One region of the Variovorax robiniae genome, then DNA from elsewhere that is predicted to be linked to it. Evidence: predicted binding sites of a transcription regulator. Region 1 holds the regulator's gene; each other region holds the start of a gene.
The links. Region 1 encodes sigma-54, which starts transcription at its own class of promoters, with help from an activator protein. Its sites were predicted from a motif close to TGGCANGNAANCTGCTTT; they were not measured.
Positions count from the first base shown of each region.

Region 2: the regulator sigma-54 is predicted to act here: its motif matches at 2,824-2,841, upstream of atzF (allophanate hydrolase).
Region 3: the regulator sigma-54 is predicted to act here: its motif matches at 2,729-2,746, upstream of WKW79_RS30135 (TorF family putative porin).

Region 1 covers NZ_JBBKZS010000012.1:9,767-15,101, reverse strand. The annotation lists gene WKW79_RS23935 (thiol:disulfide interchange protein DsbA/DsbL) at 57-704, shown strand; gene lptA (lipopolysaccharide transport periplasmic protein LptA) at 809-1,516, shown strand; gene lptB (LPS export ABC transporter ATP-binding protein) at 1,516-2,355, shown strand; gene rpoN (RNA polymerase factor sigma-54) at 2,366-3,952, shown strand; gene WKW79_RS23915 (TolC family protein) at 4,351-5,335, shown strand, end outside.
Region 2 covers NZ_JBBKZS010000017.1:64,720-70,054, forward strand. The annotation lists gene WKW79_RS28225 (ABC transporter permease) at 1-25, opposite strand, end outside; gene WKW79_RS28230 (ABC transporter substrate-binding protein) at 29-1,024, opposite strand; gene atzF (allophanate hydrolase) at 1,068-2,795, opposite strand; gene WKW79_RS28240 (hypothetical protein) at 2,912-4,312, shown strand; gene WKW79_RS28245 (MBL fold metallo-hydrolase) at 4,330-4,968, shown strand; gene WKW79_RS28250 (DUF3089 domain-containing protein) at 4,970-5,335, opposite strand, start outside.
Region 3 covers NZ_JBBKZS010000021.1:17,231-22,565, reverse strand. The annotation lists gene amt (ammonium transporter) at 1-1,355, opposite strand, end outside; gene glnK (P-II family nitrogen regulator) at 1,390-1,728, opposite strand; gene WKW79_RS30135 (TorF family putative porin) at 1,799-2,686, opposite strand; gene WKW79_RS30130 (YifB family Mg chelatase-like AAA ATPase) at 2,910-4,454, shown strand; gene WKW79_RS30125 (metallophosphoesterase) at 4,477-5,211, shown strand; gene WKW79_RS30120 (MFS transporter) at 5,237-5,335, shown strand, end outside.

The DNA.
Region 1 (5,335 bases):
CGAGGAACTTCGCGTCGCATGGCAAGCTCTGTCAGCCGCACTGGAGAATTTGTTCAATGAATCGTCGTGATTTTTCGCTGGCCGCCACTTCGCTCGGCCTGCTCCCCCTGGCCAGCCCGTCGCATGCGCAGGCCCCCATGTTCGCGGCCGGCAAGGACTACATCAAGCTCGGCAAGGCCGCGCCGGTGGATTCGCCGGCCGGCAAGGTCGAGGTGGTCGAGTTCTTCTCGTACAACTGCCCGCACTGCGCCGCCTTCGAGCCGGACCTGGAGAAGTGGGTCAAGAAACTGCCGCCGCAGGTTGCTTTCCGGCGCGTGCCGGTGGCCTTCGTCGGCAACGACGTCGAGAGCAAGCAGCGCATGTACTACACGCTCGAGGCCATGGGCAAGGTCGACGAGATGCAGATGAAGATCTTCGACGCCATCCACCGCCAGCGCCAGCCGATCATGGGCGACGACGCCATCCTGGCCTGGGTCGCCAAGCAGCCGGAACTCGACGCCAAGAAATTCGGCGAGATGTTCAAGTCCTTCTCCGTCTCGGGCAAGGTCAAGCGCGCCACGCAGTTGCAGAACGAATACCAGGTCAGCGGCGTGCCCGCTTTCGGCGTGGCGGGCCGCTGGTATGTGGACGGCGAACTGGCCAAAAGCATGGAGCGCGCGCTGCAAATCACCGATTACCTGATCGGCGAAGCCCGCAAGACTTGATCGATCAAGTCATTCGTCAGAAATATCGACCTCTGACACTGGGCCTTTCGTCAAGGTCGCGTCAGCCTGCCGCATACAATGGGCGCAGCAAGTTTCGTGCCTTTATGACCACGCGCTCATTCCTCCTCACCCCGCTTCGATCCGCATGCAAGGCAACCCTCGGTCTGCTCACCCTGGCGGCCGTTGCGGGCGCGCCGCTGGCACACGCTGAAAAGGCCGATCGCGCCAAGCCGATGAACATCGAGTCCGACTCGATGCGCTACGACGACCTGAAGCAGACCAGCGTGTTCACCGGCGCCGTGGTCGTCACCAAGGGCACCATCATCATCCGCGGCGCGCGCATCGACGTGCGGCAGGACCCTGAGGGCTACCAGTACGGCGTGGTCACCGCCGCACCCGGCAAGCTGGCCTACTACAAGCAGAAGCGCGACGCGCCCGGCGGCGACGAGTGGATCGAGGGCGAATCCGACCGCATCGAGTACGACAGCCGCGCCGACAACGTCAAGTTCATCGGCCATGCCGTGATGCGGCGCCTGATCGGCAGCAAGGTCAACGACGAAAGCAGCGGCCCGCTGATCGTCTACGACCAGAGCAACGACACCTTCACAGTCAACGGCTCCACCGTGCCGCCGGACGCTGCCGTGTCGACCGGCACGCAAGGTGCGCGGGTGCGTGCGGTGCTCACGCCGCGTCCGCCGGCCAACGCAGTGCCGGGCAGCCCCAGGGCCGGCTCCGCGCCTCCGCCGCCCGCGCCGGCCCCTGGCGCCGGCCTGCGCTCCACCACCACGCTCGGTGGGGAAGCGCGTCCGTGATGCGCAACGACAACGCCTTGATCGACACCGGCGGCGAGCCTTTGCTCGGGTCCGGTGGCGGCGCCGTCGCGGGTATCGCCGGGAACGGCAGCCGCCTGGAAGCGCGCGGCCTGCAGAAGTCCTACGGCAGCCGCATGGTGGTCAAGGACGTGTCGCTGGGCGTGCAGAAGGGCGAAGTGGTCGGCCTGCTCGGTCCCAACGGCGCCGGTAAGACCACGTCCTTCTACATGATCGTGGGCCTGGTCCGGGCCGATGCCGGCGACATCACCATCGACGGCGAGCCGATCGCGCACATGCCGATCCACCGCCGCGCGCGCATGGGGCTGAGCTACCTGCCGCAGGAGGCCTCGATCTTCCGCAAGCTGACGGTCGAGCAGAACGTGCGCGCCGTGCTGGAGCTGCAATTCGAGACCAATGCCAAGGGCAAGCGCGTGCCGCTGACCGAAGGCCGGATCGCGCAGCGCCTCACCGAATTGCTGACCGACCTGCGCGTCGAACATCTGCGTGATTCCCCGGCACTGTCACTGTCGGGCGGAGAACGCAGGCGCGTGGAAATCGCGCGGGCGCTGGCCACCCAGCCGCGCTTCATCCTGCTGGACGAGCCCTTCGCGGGGATCGACCCGATCGCCGTGATCGAGATCCAGCGGATCATCAGCTTCCTGAAGGGGCGCGGCATCGGCGTGCTCATCACGGACCACAACGTGCGGGAGACGCTGGGCATCTGCGATCACGCTTTCATCATCAGCGACGGGCAAGTGCTGGCACAAGGCACGCCTTCGGAGATCGTCGACAACGCGGAGGTACGCAGGGTGTATCTCGGCGAGCATTTCAGAATGTAGGGGCCTCGGCATGAAGCAAGGCCTGTCGCTGCGCGTATCGCAGCACCTGGCACTGACGCCCCAATTGCAGCAGTCGATCCGGCTGTTGCAGCTGTCGACGCTGGAACTGAGCCAGGAAGTCGAGCAGATGCTCGACGACAACCCGTTCCTGGAACGTACCGCGGAAGAGGCCGTGCGCGAGGAGTTCGGCCTCGAGGCTGCGGACACGCCGCCGCCGCGGGACGACGACTTCGCGACCGTGCCAGCCGCCAACGGCGCCGACGGCCCCGCCACGAGCGCCGCTTCGAACGATGCGGATGCCGCCACCGCCGATGCGACCGCCGACGGCGTCTCCGACGGCGAGCCCGACTGGGGCGGCGACGGCACCGTCGACATGGTGCCCGACGACAGCGAATGGGGCGGCGACGCCCCCGCGCGTGCCAACAACCTGAACGGCGACGAGCGCGCCGACGCCACCGAACTGGCGCGCAGCCAGGAGTCGCTGCAGGCCTTCCTGCACCGCCAGGCCCTGGGCCTGCGCCTCGACGATACCGACCGCGCCGCGCTGAGCTTCCTGATCGAGTCGCTCAACGACGACGGCTACCTGGAGGACTCGCTGCCTGCGCTGGCCTCGGGCCTGGCCGGCAGCGACAACGACGAGTTCGATGAACTTGTGCACCGCTTCCAGATGGCGCTGGGCCTGCTGCAGAGCCTGGAGCCGGTCGGCGTGGGTGCGCGCGACCTCGGCGAATGCCTGGCGATCCAGCTGCGCGCGCTGGCCGATGAGGATGAATCCGAGGACGAGGAGCAGGTGCGCAAGGTCGCCATCGCGATCTGCAAGCTGCCGATGGACCTGCTGGCCCGCCGCGACTTCAAGCGCCTGGCCACGCTGACCAAGAGCAACGAAGAACTGGTGCGCGGCGCGATGCAGCTCATCGCGCGGCTGGAGCCCAAGCCGGGCCGGCGCTTTGTCGACGTCGAGCGCAACGTGGTCGTGCCGGACGTGATCGTCTCCCGCACCGGCCGCGGCGCCTCGCTCAAGTTCCGCGTGATGCTCAACCCGGACGTGATGCCGCGCCTGCGCGTGCACGACATCTACGCCGGCGCGCTGAAGGCGCACAAGGGCGAGGGCAGCCAGGCGCTGTCGCAGCGGCTGCAGGAGGCGCGCTGGTTCATCAAGAACATCCAGCAGCGATTCGACACGATCCTGCGCGTATCCAACGCCATCGTCGAGCGGCAGAAGAACTTCTTCGTGCATGGCGAACTGGCCATGCGGCCGCTGGTGCTGCGCGAGATCGCCGACGAGCTGGGCCTGCATGAATCGACCATCAGCCGCGTGACGACCGCCAAGTACATGGCGACGCCCTACGGCACGGTGGAGCTCAAGTACTTCTTCGGCTCTGCGCTGGGCACGGAGACGGGCGGCAATGCGTCGAGCACGGCGGTGCGGGCGCTGATCAAGCAGTTCGTGACCAGCGAGAACATCAAGAAGCCGCTGTCGGACAGCCAGATCTCGGACATGCTCAAGGAGCAGGGGATCGAGTGCGCGCGCCGGACGGTGGCGAAGTACCGCGAGGCGCTGCGGATCGCGCCGGCGAATTTGCGCAAGGCGCTGTAGCGCTGCGTTCGTTCCGGGAAGCACGGCCCCCGCTCGGGCGCAGCCGCTGCACGATGGTTGCACGATCAGGGCGCGTGCCGCCTGCGCAATGGCCGTCCGCCGCGGCCGATCAAGACCCGACCGGCACCTGACCCGCATCCGCCCCCTCGTGTTCGCGCATGGGCGGATTGGCCTCGCATTTCCGCGATTTCCGGCATCTGGACAGCGTGGTGAGGCTGGTGAGTGAAGTAATCCACACTCCCGGTGAGTTAATGCTTCGATCAGCGCCGCCAGCGCCCCAGACTGTCAATCAATTGCAAAACTTAAGGTTACAATAAGTAACCATCTTTACAGCATTAGCCACGGTTTTCACCAGTCGGTTCTTGATTTCCTGAAGTTCGCCTTTTCGACCGACCCGTATGAATTTTCGTGCTGCGATTGCTGTAGTTTCTTGCCTGCTCGGAAGCTTCCTGCCGATCGAAACTGTTCGTGCGCAGGCCCTGGAAGTGCTGGTGCGAAGCGCACTCGATTCCAACCCCAAGGTCCTGGCGGCACGCTCCACGGCCCGCGCCTCGAATTTCGAGGTAACCCAGGCGCAGGCGGCCTGGTCTCCACGGGTGGACCTCGTTGCCGATCCGGGCCGTAGCACTGGGGTGACGGGTTCGGGCTCGGTCCAGTCCGGTGACATCGGCCTTCGAGGAAGCCAGCTGCTGTACGACGGCGGCAAGTCCGATGCCGAGATCGACCGGCAGAAAGCCCGGCTGACCGCATCAGAGCAGCGCGTCATCGTCAGCGCCGAGCAGATCGGCGGCCAGATCGCCGACCTCTATCTGGAGGCACTGAAGCAATCCAAGCTCGCCAGCGTCGCCGCGGACAACGTCGCCGCCCACCAGGACCTGGTCAAGCGAGTGGAGGATATCGTCGCGGTCGACCGCGGTCGTGGCTCCGAATTGACCCAGACCCAGGCCCGCCTGGAGCAGGCAAGGATCAGCTTCCAACAGCGGCAATCTGCCTCGGTGGAGGCAAGCGCCCAGGTGGCCAACCTGGTGAGTCGGCCTGCTGTGCAGATATTGCCGGTGCGCGATGCGGCAGCGGTTGCGCCGCAGTCCGAAGCGGTTGCCGGGGTGTTGCTCAAGTCCCATCCGGCCATCCTGGCCGCCGATGCAGATGCCGCAGCCGCGTCGCAAGCTGCCAAGATCGCCGCCGCCTGGAACATGCCCCGTGTCGATCTGCAGACCAGCTTGCAGCGAGGCACCTCGTACCAGTCCGGAGGAAGCTCCAGCCCTGTCGTCGACGTGCGGCTGGCTGCCAGATGGACCGGCTACGACGGTGGTGGTTCGCAGGCGGCTGCATCGGCTGCCGCCGAACAGGCCCAGGCTGCCTTGAACAGCAGCGACGCGCTCT
Region 2 (5,335 bases), on a different contig from region 1:
CGGCGGTGGCGGCGGGCTCGGCCATGGTCTATGCCTTGTAGAGAAGCGGGTCGACAGCCACCTTCTTCTCGAAGATGCCCTTGTCCGTGAACAGGTCGTAGAACTTCTGGAAGTACGCCACGTCGCTCGACTTGAACTCGCCGTGCAGCATGTACGAGGCCAGCGGCACCTCGGCGGTGAGCGGGCCTTCGATGGCGGTGTAGCCCTTCATGTACTGCCGCGCCTCGTCCGGCTTGGTGCGCACCAGTTCGACACCGCGTGCGTAGGCCGCGATGTACTTCTTCGCCGCGTCGGGGTTCTTCTTGATGAACTCCGTCGTGAGGCTGGCCGCGCCCCCGTGCCACGGCGCCATCGGGTCGCCGAGGATGTACTTCGCGACCACGCCCGCCTCGATGATGCGCGTGGTGCCGTTCATGCGGCCGATGGTGCCGGTGGGCTCCAGCGTGTAGCAGGCGTCGACCTGGCCGGCCACGAGCGCGGCAATGTGCTGGCCGATCGGCAGTTCGCTCACCACCGCGCCCTTGGCGCCGGCGCGCTCCAGCATGGTCTTGGCCAGCGTGACGTTCTGGATGCCGGGGCCAGAGGCGACCTTCTTGCCGGCGAGGTCCGCCGTCACCTTGACCGGGCTGTCCTTGGCAACGATGAATTCGTCGAGCACGAACTTGGCGTTGCTCGGATTGGTGCAGAAGATCTTGAAGAGGCCCGGCTGCGCGATCTCGCCGATGGCGAGATTGGCCGAGCCGGTGCCGTTGGAACTGCCGTCGCCGCGGCCCGAGAGCATCGCTTCCATGACCTGCTGCGCGCCCGCGAACTTCAGCGGCTCGACGTCGACGCCCGCCTCCTTGAAGTAGCCGCGCTCGACGGCGGCGAAGAAAGGCAGCCCTGCCGCCACGGGCCAGTAGCCGATGCGGATCTTTGTCGGCGCCTGGGCGCGCACGATGGCCGGCGCGGCCAGCACGCCGAGTCCGGCAGCGCCGGCCTGCAGCAGCTTGCGTCGCGAGGTGGAGGGAGAGTTGTTGCGCATTGAAAAGCTCCTGCAAATGAACGAAGTCGTGTGAACGCAGGCGTCAACCTGCGGGGGCTTGTCTCGATGCGATATAGGCGCGCCAGCCGCCGTGTTGCGTGATGTCTTCCGCGCCTTCGAGCGCGAGCGGCTCGCAGACGAAGCCCTGCACGCTGCTGCCGTCGGCGAGGGTCAGCGTGCCGATGCCGAGCGGCGCGGGAATGAGTGCGACGAAGCTGCCGTAGTGCGCGGTCGGCATCTCCCACACCTCAAGCTGGATGGCAGCGCCGGTGCCTGGCGCGACGCGCAGCATGCCCGGCTTGGGCGGCACGGTCCCCGGCAGCGCATAGAGGCGGTAGTCTGGCGCGCTTTGCGCTTCCAGCACCAGGCGCGCGCCGCGTTCGCGCAGTTGCCCGTTGAGCGGCATGCCCGACAAGTGGGCTCCGACCACCGCGACGCGCACCGTGTCGGCGCTGGCAGGCAACAGTTGCACCATGGGCGGCAGCGCGCGGCCCGTTGCACCGGTGGTGAGACCGGTCGCGTGGTGGAAGCGCTGGCCCAGTTCGGCCAGTTGCAGGTCGCTGGCGCAGGGACCGATCAGGGTGATACCGAAGGGCAGCCCGTCCGGCCGGATCGAGCTCGGCACCGACAGCGCCGCATAGTCGAGCAGGTTGACGAAGTTGGTGTAGGCGCCGAGTTCGCGGTTGCGCTCGACCGGGTCGGCACGCATCGCCTCGATGGTGCAATGGCAGGGCGCGGTCGGCACCAGCAGCACGTCGATGCTGCGCCACATCTGTACCACGCGCTGGCCGAGCGCGCGCAGCTTCACCTGCGCGTCGTAGACGTCGGCGGCGCTGAAGTCGCGGCCTCCGGCGAGGATGCTGCGCACCGGTTCGATCACCTCGTCCTCGTGCGCCTCGAAGAAGTCTCGCACCGCGGCGTAGCGCTCGGCCACCAATGCACTGCCATAGAGCAGCGATGCAGCCTCGGCCAATGGCGCGTAGTCGATGGCCACGCGCTGGCCGCCGAGCGATTCGAGGCGCTCGATGGCGTCGTCGAAGGCCTCCGCCGCGAGCGCATCGCCATGGAACTCCAGTTGGGACGGCACGCCGAAACGGAAGCGCGCAGGCAGCGGCGTGCGCTGGAGTTGCAGCGAGCGAGAGAACGGATCCTTCGCATCGACACCCATCGCCGACTGGAGCACCTTGACCGCCAGCGCGACCGTCGGCGCGAAGATCGACACGCAGTCCACGCTCTGCGCCGCCGGCACCACGCCATGCGCGCTGATCAACCCCTTGCTCGGCTTGAGCCCCACGATGTTGTTGAGGCCCGCCGGCACGCGGCCGGAACCTGCCGTGTCGGTGCCGAGCGCGAAGTCGACCTGCCCCGTCGCCACGACATAGGCCGACCCCGAACTGGAGCCGCCCGAGACGTAGCGCGCGTCGAAGCTGTTGGGCACCGCGCCATACGGCGAGCGCGTGCCGTTGAGGCCGCAGGCGAACTGGTCGAGGTTGGTCTTGCCAAGCAGCGCCGCACCGGCATCGAGCAGGCGGCCCACGACGTGTGCATGCTGCATGGCGGTGCGCGCGAAAGCGGGGCACGCGGCAGTGGTCTCGACGCCGGCCACGTCGATGTTGTCCTTGGCCGCGAAGCGCAATCCGGCCAACGGGCCGCCGGCCGCGCCCTTCATCGGCGCGGTGAATCGCGTGATCCAGGCCGCGGCGGGCGTGCCGTCGATTGCCGTCGTCGTCGGTTCGGGCTCGGCCAGCGAGACCTTGTCATGCACCATCATCAAGCATCCTGTCTTGTGTACAAGGTGCGATGCAATCGCCGTGCCAGTCCGGAGGGCTGTCCGTCCGGCAGCGTTTTCCAGGATGATGCGCAACAGTGATTCCGCACGGAGTACGAATGGCCCAACGCTGGACTTTCACGGTGCAGACGCCGCTCGGCGAGACGCATTCGACCTACACGGTCACCGACGACGCGCTCCACTACGAATCCGACGATCCGTTCGCGGGCGATGGCGCCACGGTGAGTTGGCGCACCGTCCAGGAAGGCAGCACTGCCACGATGCAAGGCATGGGCGGCCGAGGCGGGCCGGACCTGCCGACCTGGGTGCCTTCGCAAATGGAATGGCTGGTGCTCACGCGCACCGACGATGTCGAGACTTCCTTCATGCGCCGCCTGCCGCCGCCCGGTGCCGACCGCAATGCCATCGTGACCGCCGTGCGGGATCGCCTCGGCACGCGCTGGCTGGGCGAAGGGCTGCCGCTGAAGGAAGCGCAGCTTCGCATGGACACGCAATCGACGGAATGGAGCGGGTTGAAGATCGCCGGCATCGTCGTGGCCGTGCTCTGCATGCTGGTGCTGGCGATCCTGCTGTTCGCGTTGCTGCTGACGCCCTTCGTGCTGGTGCCCGCGGGCCTGGTGGGCGGCGGGTGGCTGCTGCGTCGCGGGTTGCGCATGCTGGGCGATGCCAAGGCGGCGGCGAGCATGGCGGCGGCGAAGGTTGGCCGCGCGCGGGTGGGGCTGGTGCACCTCGAGGCGCCTGCGGAGACCGCCACGCCAACCCGCGCTGCCGTCACCGGCCGCGCCTGCGCCTGGTGGGACGTGGCCGCGTGGGTCTGGTACGAGAGCGACGGCAGCGATGACAGCGGCGGCTGGCGACGCGTGGCCTCGCGCCACGGTGGCAGCGTCGAGTCGGTCGACATCGCCGACGACACCGGCAGCGCGACGGTGTGGCTCAACGGCGCGGAACTGCTGCTGGACCTGAAGAGCTGGGAATCGGACAAGGACGTTCTGCCGCCGCGCGGCATGGCGCTGCTGGACGCGCTGGGCTTCCCGTGGCAGGGCGGGCAGCGTCTGCGCGTGACCGAGGAGTGCGTGGAGGTCGGCGCCACGCTCTATGTGATCGGCACCCTCGACCTGCGCCGCAACGTGCCCGAGTCGATGGAGCCCGGGCTGCTGGAGCGCATCGTCGACGCGCTCCGCACCGGCGCATGGCGGCGCAAGGTCGTGGCTGCGGCGCCGAGGCCTTTGCGCATCGTGCTGGCGGTGTTCATTGGCTACGTCGACATGCTCGTCGGGCTCGGATCGGCGCGGATGCGGCCACGCAGTTCCCGCATCGCAGCGCCACCCGCGCTGCCGCCCGATACGCGCGTGGTGTGGAAGGGCCGTGGCGACCGACCCTTCATCGTGTCGGACCGGCCCGAGCAAGGCGCGCTGGCGGCGTTGCGCAAGCGTGCGTGGGTCACGTGCGGCATCGGCGTGGCGATCCTCTGCTTCGTGCTTTACGAGCTGCTTTCTTGAGAAAGTACGATCGCGGGATGCTCCGTTACCAGACCGTCCCCGTCACCCCGTTCCAGCAGAACTCATCCATCGTGTGGTGCGACGCCACGAAGAAGGCCGCGATCATCGACCCCGGCGGCGATCTCGACCGCCTGCTGGCCGCCGTCGACAAGCTCGGCGTCTCGCTCGAGCAGATCTGGCTCACACACGCGCACATCGACCATGCCGGCGGCACCGGCGAACTCGCGCGCCGCCTGGCGCTGCCCATCGTCGGCCCGCATCCCGGCGATCAGTTCTGGATCGATGGCCTCGCGCAGCAGAGCCGCATGTTCGGCTTTCCGCCGGCCGAGCCCTTCGTGCCGACGCGCTGGCTGGACGATGGGGACAGCGTGACTATCGGCGAAGAGACGCTGTCGGTGCGCCACTGCCCGGGGCACACGCCGGGCCATGTGGTGTTCCATTCGGCGAGCGCGCAGCGTGCCTTCGTCGGTGACGTGCTCTTCGCCGGCAGCATCGGCCGCACCGACTTTCCGCAAGGCAACCACCAGCAGTTGATCGACAGCATCACCCAGCGCCTGTGGCCGATGGGTGACGAGACGGTGTTCATTCCGGGGCATGGCCCGGAGAGCAGCTTTGGCCGCGAGCGGCGCAGCAACCCCTACGTGGCAGGCACCTGATTCAACGGCGTTCGACGTAGGCGGCGGTCTGGCTGTCCAGCAGCGACAGCAGATTGCCCATCGTCAGATGCACGTCAACCAGGTGCAGCCCCCAGGCCTTGAGCACCACGCCCCCGAGAGTGACATCGCCCGCGATGTGATCGATGCGCCGATCGGCGGCGCTGGCATGCGTCGTGACGGCGAGATAGTCACCGTGCTCGTTCGACACGCACTCGGCCGTGAGCAGGCCGGGCGTGGTGACGAAGGGCGTGTCGAGCTTGCGCCCGTCCTGCAGCCATGACCCGATGCGCGACGGCATGCCGACGATGTCGGTGTTGCCGCTGCTGAAGTACGGCATCAGTGCCCCCTCGCCGCCCGCGAGCGCCGC
Region 3 (5,335 bases), on a different contig from region 1:
ACCACGGTGGCCGTGACCCAGTCGCCGACATAGCCGGGGCCGCCGAGCGACTGCGTGTTGAACACGCCGGTCAGCAGCGCGCCGACGATACCGCCCACGCCATGCACGCCGAACACGTCGAGCGAGTCGTCCGCCTTCAGCAGCTTCTTCAGGCCATGCACGCCCCAGAGGCAGGCGAAGCCGGCGACGAAGCCGATCACGATCGCACCCATCAGGCCGACGTTGCCGGCGGCCGGCGTGATCGCCACCAGGCCGGCGACGGCGCCGGAAGCGGCACCCAGCATCGAGGCCTTGCCCTTCAACAGCGCTTCACCGATGGACCATGCGAGCACGGCGGCGGCGGTGGCGGAGAAGGTGTTCATGAAGGCGAGCACCGCGCTGGTGCCGGCTTCGAGGGCCGAACCGGCGTTGAAACCGAACCAGCCCACCCACAGCAGCGAGGCACCGACCATGGTCAGCGTCAGCGAGTGCGGCGTGAAGGCTTCCTTGCCGTAGCCCACGCGCTTGCCGATCAGGTAGGCACCGACCAGGCCAGCAACGGCCGCGTTGATGTGCACCACGGTGCCGCCGGCGAAGTCCAGCGCGCCCCATTGCCAGATCAGGCCGGCCTTGGCATTCAGCTCGTCGACCACGGCGGCGCTGGTGTAGGCGTCCGGGCCCATCCAGAACCAGACCATGTGCGCGATCGGCGTGTAGGCGAAGGTGAACCAGAGCACCATGAACAGCAGCACGGCCGAGAACTTGGCGCGCTCCGCGAAGGCGCCCACGATCAGCGTGCAGGTGATGCCGGCGAAGGTGGCCTGGAAGGCGGCGAACAGCAGCTCGGGGATGTAGACGCCCTTGCTGAAGGTCGCACCCGGTGCGAAGACACCGGTGGCAGGATCGAAGACCCCCTTCATGAAGAGCCGGTCGAACCCGCCGATGAAGGAGTTGCCTTCGGTGAACGCGAGGCTGTAGCCGTAGATCATCCACAGCACCACGATCAGCGAGAAGGTGACCATCACCTGCATCAGGATCGACAGCATGTTCTTGCTGCGGACCAGGCCGCCGTAGAACAGGGCCAGGCCGGGGATGGTCATCATGATGACCAGCAAAGTGGAGACCATCATCCAGGCGGTGTCGCCCTTGTTGAAGCTGGGTGCGGCAGCCGGTGCTGCAGCGGCGTCGGCCGGTGCGGCGGCAGCGGGGGCTGCTGCGGCAGGTGCAGCGGCTGCGGGCGCGGCGGCTGCGGGGGCCGCAGCGGCAGCGGGCGCCGTGGCTTCGGCGGCTGGCGCGGCCGGTGCCTGGGCAAAGCCTGAAACGCTGGCGGTCAATATGCCCACGCCCAGCGCGAGGGAGAGGAGGAACTTTTTCATTGGGGTGCTCTTTCGTGCCGTGATGCGCGTGAAATCAGAGGGCTTCGCGACCGGTTTCGCCGGTGCGGATACGCACGACCTGCTCGAGGTCGTACACGAAAATCTTGCCGTCGCCGATCTTGCCGGTGCGGGCCGCGCCCTCGACGGCTTCGATGACGCGCTCGACCAGGTCGTCGGCGACGGCGGCCTCGATCTTGACCTTGGGGAGGAAGTCCACCACGTACTCCGCGCCGCGGTACAACTCGGTGTGGCCCTTCTGCCGGCCAAAGCCCTTGACTTCCGTCACGGTGATGCCCTGCACGCCGATGGTCGAGAGCGCTTCGCGCACCTCGTCGAGCTTGAAGGGTTTGATGATGGCTGTGACCAGCTTCATGGTTCTGCTACTCCTCAGGAAAATGTGGATGGCCAGACCCCAGCAAGGGTCGGGCCTGCTTTCGTTTTTCTTAGAACGTCTTGGTCAGCGTCGCGATGAAGCGGGCCTTGTTCGGCGAATAGGTCGACGCGCCGATCGGGCCGAAGCCGAAGTCGATGCCGGGGTTGTTGGCCACGGCATAGGCGCTTTGCTCGTTGGCGCCCTGGATCGAGCCGGCCAACGACAGGCCGCCGCCGAAGTCCCAGCTCGCGCCGACGTTGTAGTCCAGGTAGTTCTTGTAGCCCAGGCTGCGGATGTCCGAGGACATGAAGGTGTAGCCGACGGCCGCCTTCAGCGTGAGGCTGGTCAGCACGGTCTTGCTGTACGACAGGTTCAGGTAGCCCGTGTTCTGGCCCTTCAGGCCCGAGCCGCCCTTGTTGCCGGCGTAGTTGAAATAGTCCTTCGACACGGTGTGCGAGTACTTGGCGGTGAAGGAACCGATGGCTTCGTCGGCCCAGGTGGCGGCACCGTAGATTTCGGTCGTGTTGCCGGCCGTATTGCCCGAGTAGTAGTACTGCAGCACACCGAAGTCGAGGTCGACCGGGCCGGCCTTGAACTTGTAGCCGCCGTAGAAGTCGCTCTCGATGCTGTTGCCCGGCAGCCAGTTGACGCTGGAGTTCCAGTTGCCGACGTAGAAGCCGCTTTCGTGCGCGTAGTCGAAGCCGCCCTGGATGGCGGGCTTGAACCAGCTGGTCTTGACCGGGTCGGTGAAGCCCTTGCCGATCATGTCCTGGTCCTGGCCACGGAACTTGTAGTTGGTGGTGAACGAGACGTTGGCCGTGAGCGGCGAGACGACAGGCGCCGGGGCGGGTGCAGCAGCCGGATCTGCCGCAGGCGTGCTCTGGGCGAAAGCGGCGCCCGACGTTGCGAGCGTTGTGGCCAGTGCAACCAAAGCCGAGGCAGTGTTACGGTGCATCATCGAGGAACTCCTACGTGTATTTGAAAGGGGTGGAAACCTGTCAAAGCAGGGAGCGTGCCAAAGTGTGTCGGAGGGTGCTGGATAACCCGGATGGGTCATTCACAAACACTCACAAATGACGCGTCAAATCGTCATTTCAGGGTTTCTCGATGGCGTGATGAATGGAAAAGAAAACAAGAGTGCACCACGGAGGTGGATGCACTGATTTGGTGAGGGAGTGGAAATGAGTCTGTCTTTGGTGCAAAGCCGTGCTTTGCTGGGCCTGGAAGCGGCCAGCGTCACGGTCGAGGTGCATCTGGCCAATGGTTTGCCCAGTTTCACGCTGGTCGGGCTGGCGGATGTGGAGGTGAAGGAGGCGCGCGAGCGGGTGCGCTCGGCCATCCAGAACGCGGGGCTGGAATTCCCCAACAACAAAAAAATCGTCGTGAATCTAGCCCCCGCGGACTTGCCGAAGGACTCCGGGCGCTTCGATCTGCCGATCGCGCTGGGCATCCTGGCGGCCAGCGGGCAGGTCGATCCGGCGAAGCTGGCGGGACATGAGTTTGCGGGCGAGTTGTCCTTGTCGGGGCATCTGCGGCCGGTGCGCGGGGCGCTGGCGATGGCGCTGGCGTTGCACAGCCGAGGGATTGCGACGCGGCTGGTGTTGCCGGCCGAGAGCGCGCAGGAGGCGGCGTTGGTGCCGGGCTCGGAGGTGTATGGGGCGCGGCATTTGCTCGATGTGGCGCGGCGCTTTCTGCCGGCTGGGGCGGATGAACCGCTGCCGATTGAACCGGGTGAAGACAGCTGGGTGCGCGTTGTTGCTGAAGCCGGCGCTCACATTCATGGCTATCCCGACCTGTCCGACGTCAAGGGGCAGGCCGGCGCCAAGCGGGCGCTGGAGATCGCTGCGGCGGGCGGACACAGCCTGTTGATGGTCGGGCCGCCGGGCTCGGGCAAGTCGATGCTGGCCCAGCGTTTTGCCGGATTGCTGCCGGCGATGTCGGTGAACGAGGCGCTGGAGAGTGCGGCGGTGTCGAGCCTGGGCGGGCGCTTCACGGTCGACCGATGGGGCGTGCGGCCTACCTGTTCGCCACATCACTCCGCCAGTGCGGTGGCGCTGGTCGGAGGGGGTTCGCCCCCTCGACCAGGCGAGATCTCGCTCGCACATCATGGCATCTTGTTTTTGGACGAGTTTCCGGAGTTTCAGAGGGCCGCCTTGGAAGCCCTGCGCGAGCCGCTGGAGACCGGCACCATCACGATCGCCCGGGCCGCCCGGCGCTCCGAATTCCCGGCGCGATTCCAACTCATCGCCGCAATGAACCCCTGCCCTTGCGGCTTCTCGGGCTCCCCGCTGAAAGCCTGCCGCTGCACGCCGGACCAGATTTCGCGCTACCAGGGCAAGCTCAGCGGCCCCCTGCTGGACCGCATCGACCTGCACATCGAAGTGCCGGCCGTTTCCGCGCAGGAACTGCTGACGGCACCCCAAGGGGAAGCGAGCGCTGGCATCCGCGACCGCGCCGCCACCGCGCGCGAACTTGCGGTAGCGCGGCAAGGCGTGCCCAACCAGGCGCTGCGCGGCGCGCAGATCGACGTGCATGCGGGGCTTGACGACGCCGGCATGCGCTTCATGCAGACCGCGGCTACCAAGCTGGGCTGGAGCGCGCGCTCGACGCACCGGGCGCTCAAGGTCGCGCGCACCATCGCGGACCTGGCCGGCGCCGCGAACGTGCAGGCCGCGCACGTGGCGGAGGCGGTGCAGTACCGGCGGGCGCTGAGCGGTGCCGGATGAATCACGAACAAAAAGATAGACCATGACCGCCATCGCACGGTTCGTGAGGAACACGCTGGGGCGGGACTTTGCCGTCGGCGACATCCACGGCGCATTCGGCGCCCTGCAAGCCGCGCTGGCCGCCATCGGCTTCGACAGCAGCACGGACCGGCTCTTCTCCGTGGGCGACCTGGTCGACCGCGGCCCCGAGTCGGCGCAGGTCTTGGCCTGGCTCGACTTGCCCTGGTTCCACGCGATCTGCGGCAATCACGACTTCATGGCGTGGCGCAGCGCGCTCGGTCTGCCTTTCAAAGCGGTGGACCATGCCGCGCACGGTGGCGAATGGTTGTACGACCTGCCGTTGGGCGAGCAGCGGCGCATTGGCGAACGCCTGCGCGCGTTGCCGATGGCCTTCGAAGTGGAAACGGCCGGGGGCTGGGTCGGCATGGTTCACGCCGACTTTCCATCGGACGATTGGCGCGATCTGGCCATCATCGACTGGCGGACCCTCGACAACATGGACAGCTTTGCCAGCCAGTGCCTCTGGTCGATCGAGCGCCATCGACGGCGCTACCGGGGCGTCGTCCGGAACATCCGTGCGGTCGTGCACGGGCACATGACAATTCCCGCGATGGAGACCTTGGGCAACGTTCATTTCATCGACACCGGCGGCTGGCATCCCTCGGGGCGCTTCACCTTTCTGGAGCTGGGAGAGCTGAAGGCCTTCACCGGTCCCGGACCCTTGCGTGAGCGTGCCAATGTCCGGCGGAACCGGTAGCCCCCTGCAATCCGGCGACTCGCGCATGTCCGCCGAGCAGCCCACCTACGACGCCCGCCTGGTGGGCTGGTTGTCGGTCGGCCAGCTCATCACCTGGGGCAGCGTCTTCTACGCCTTCGCGCTG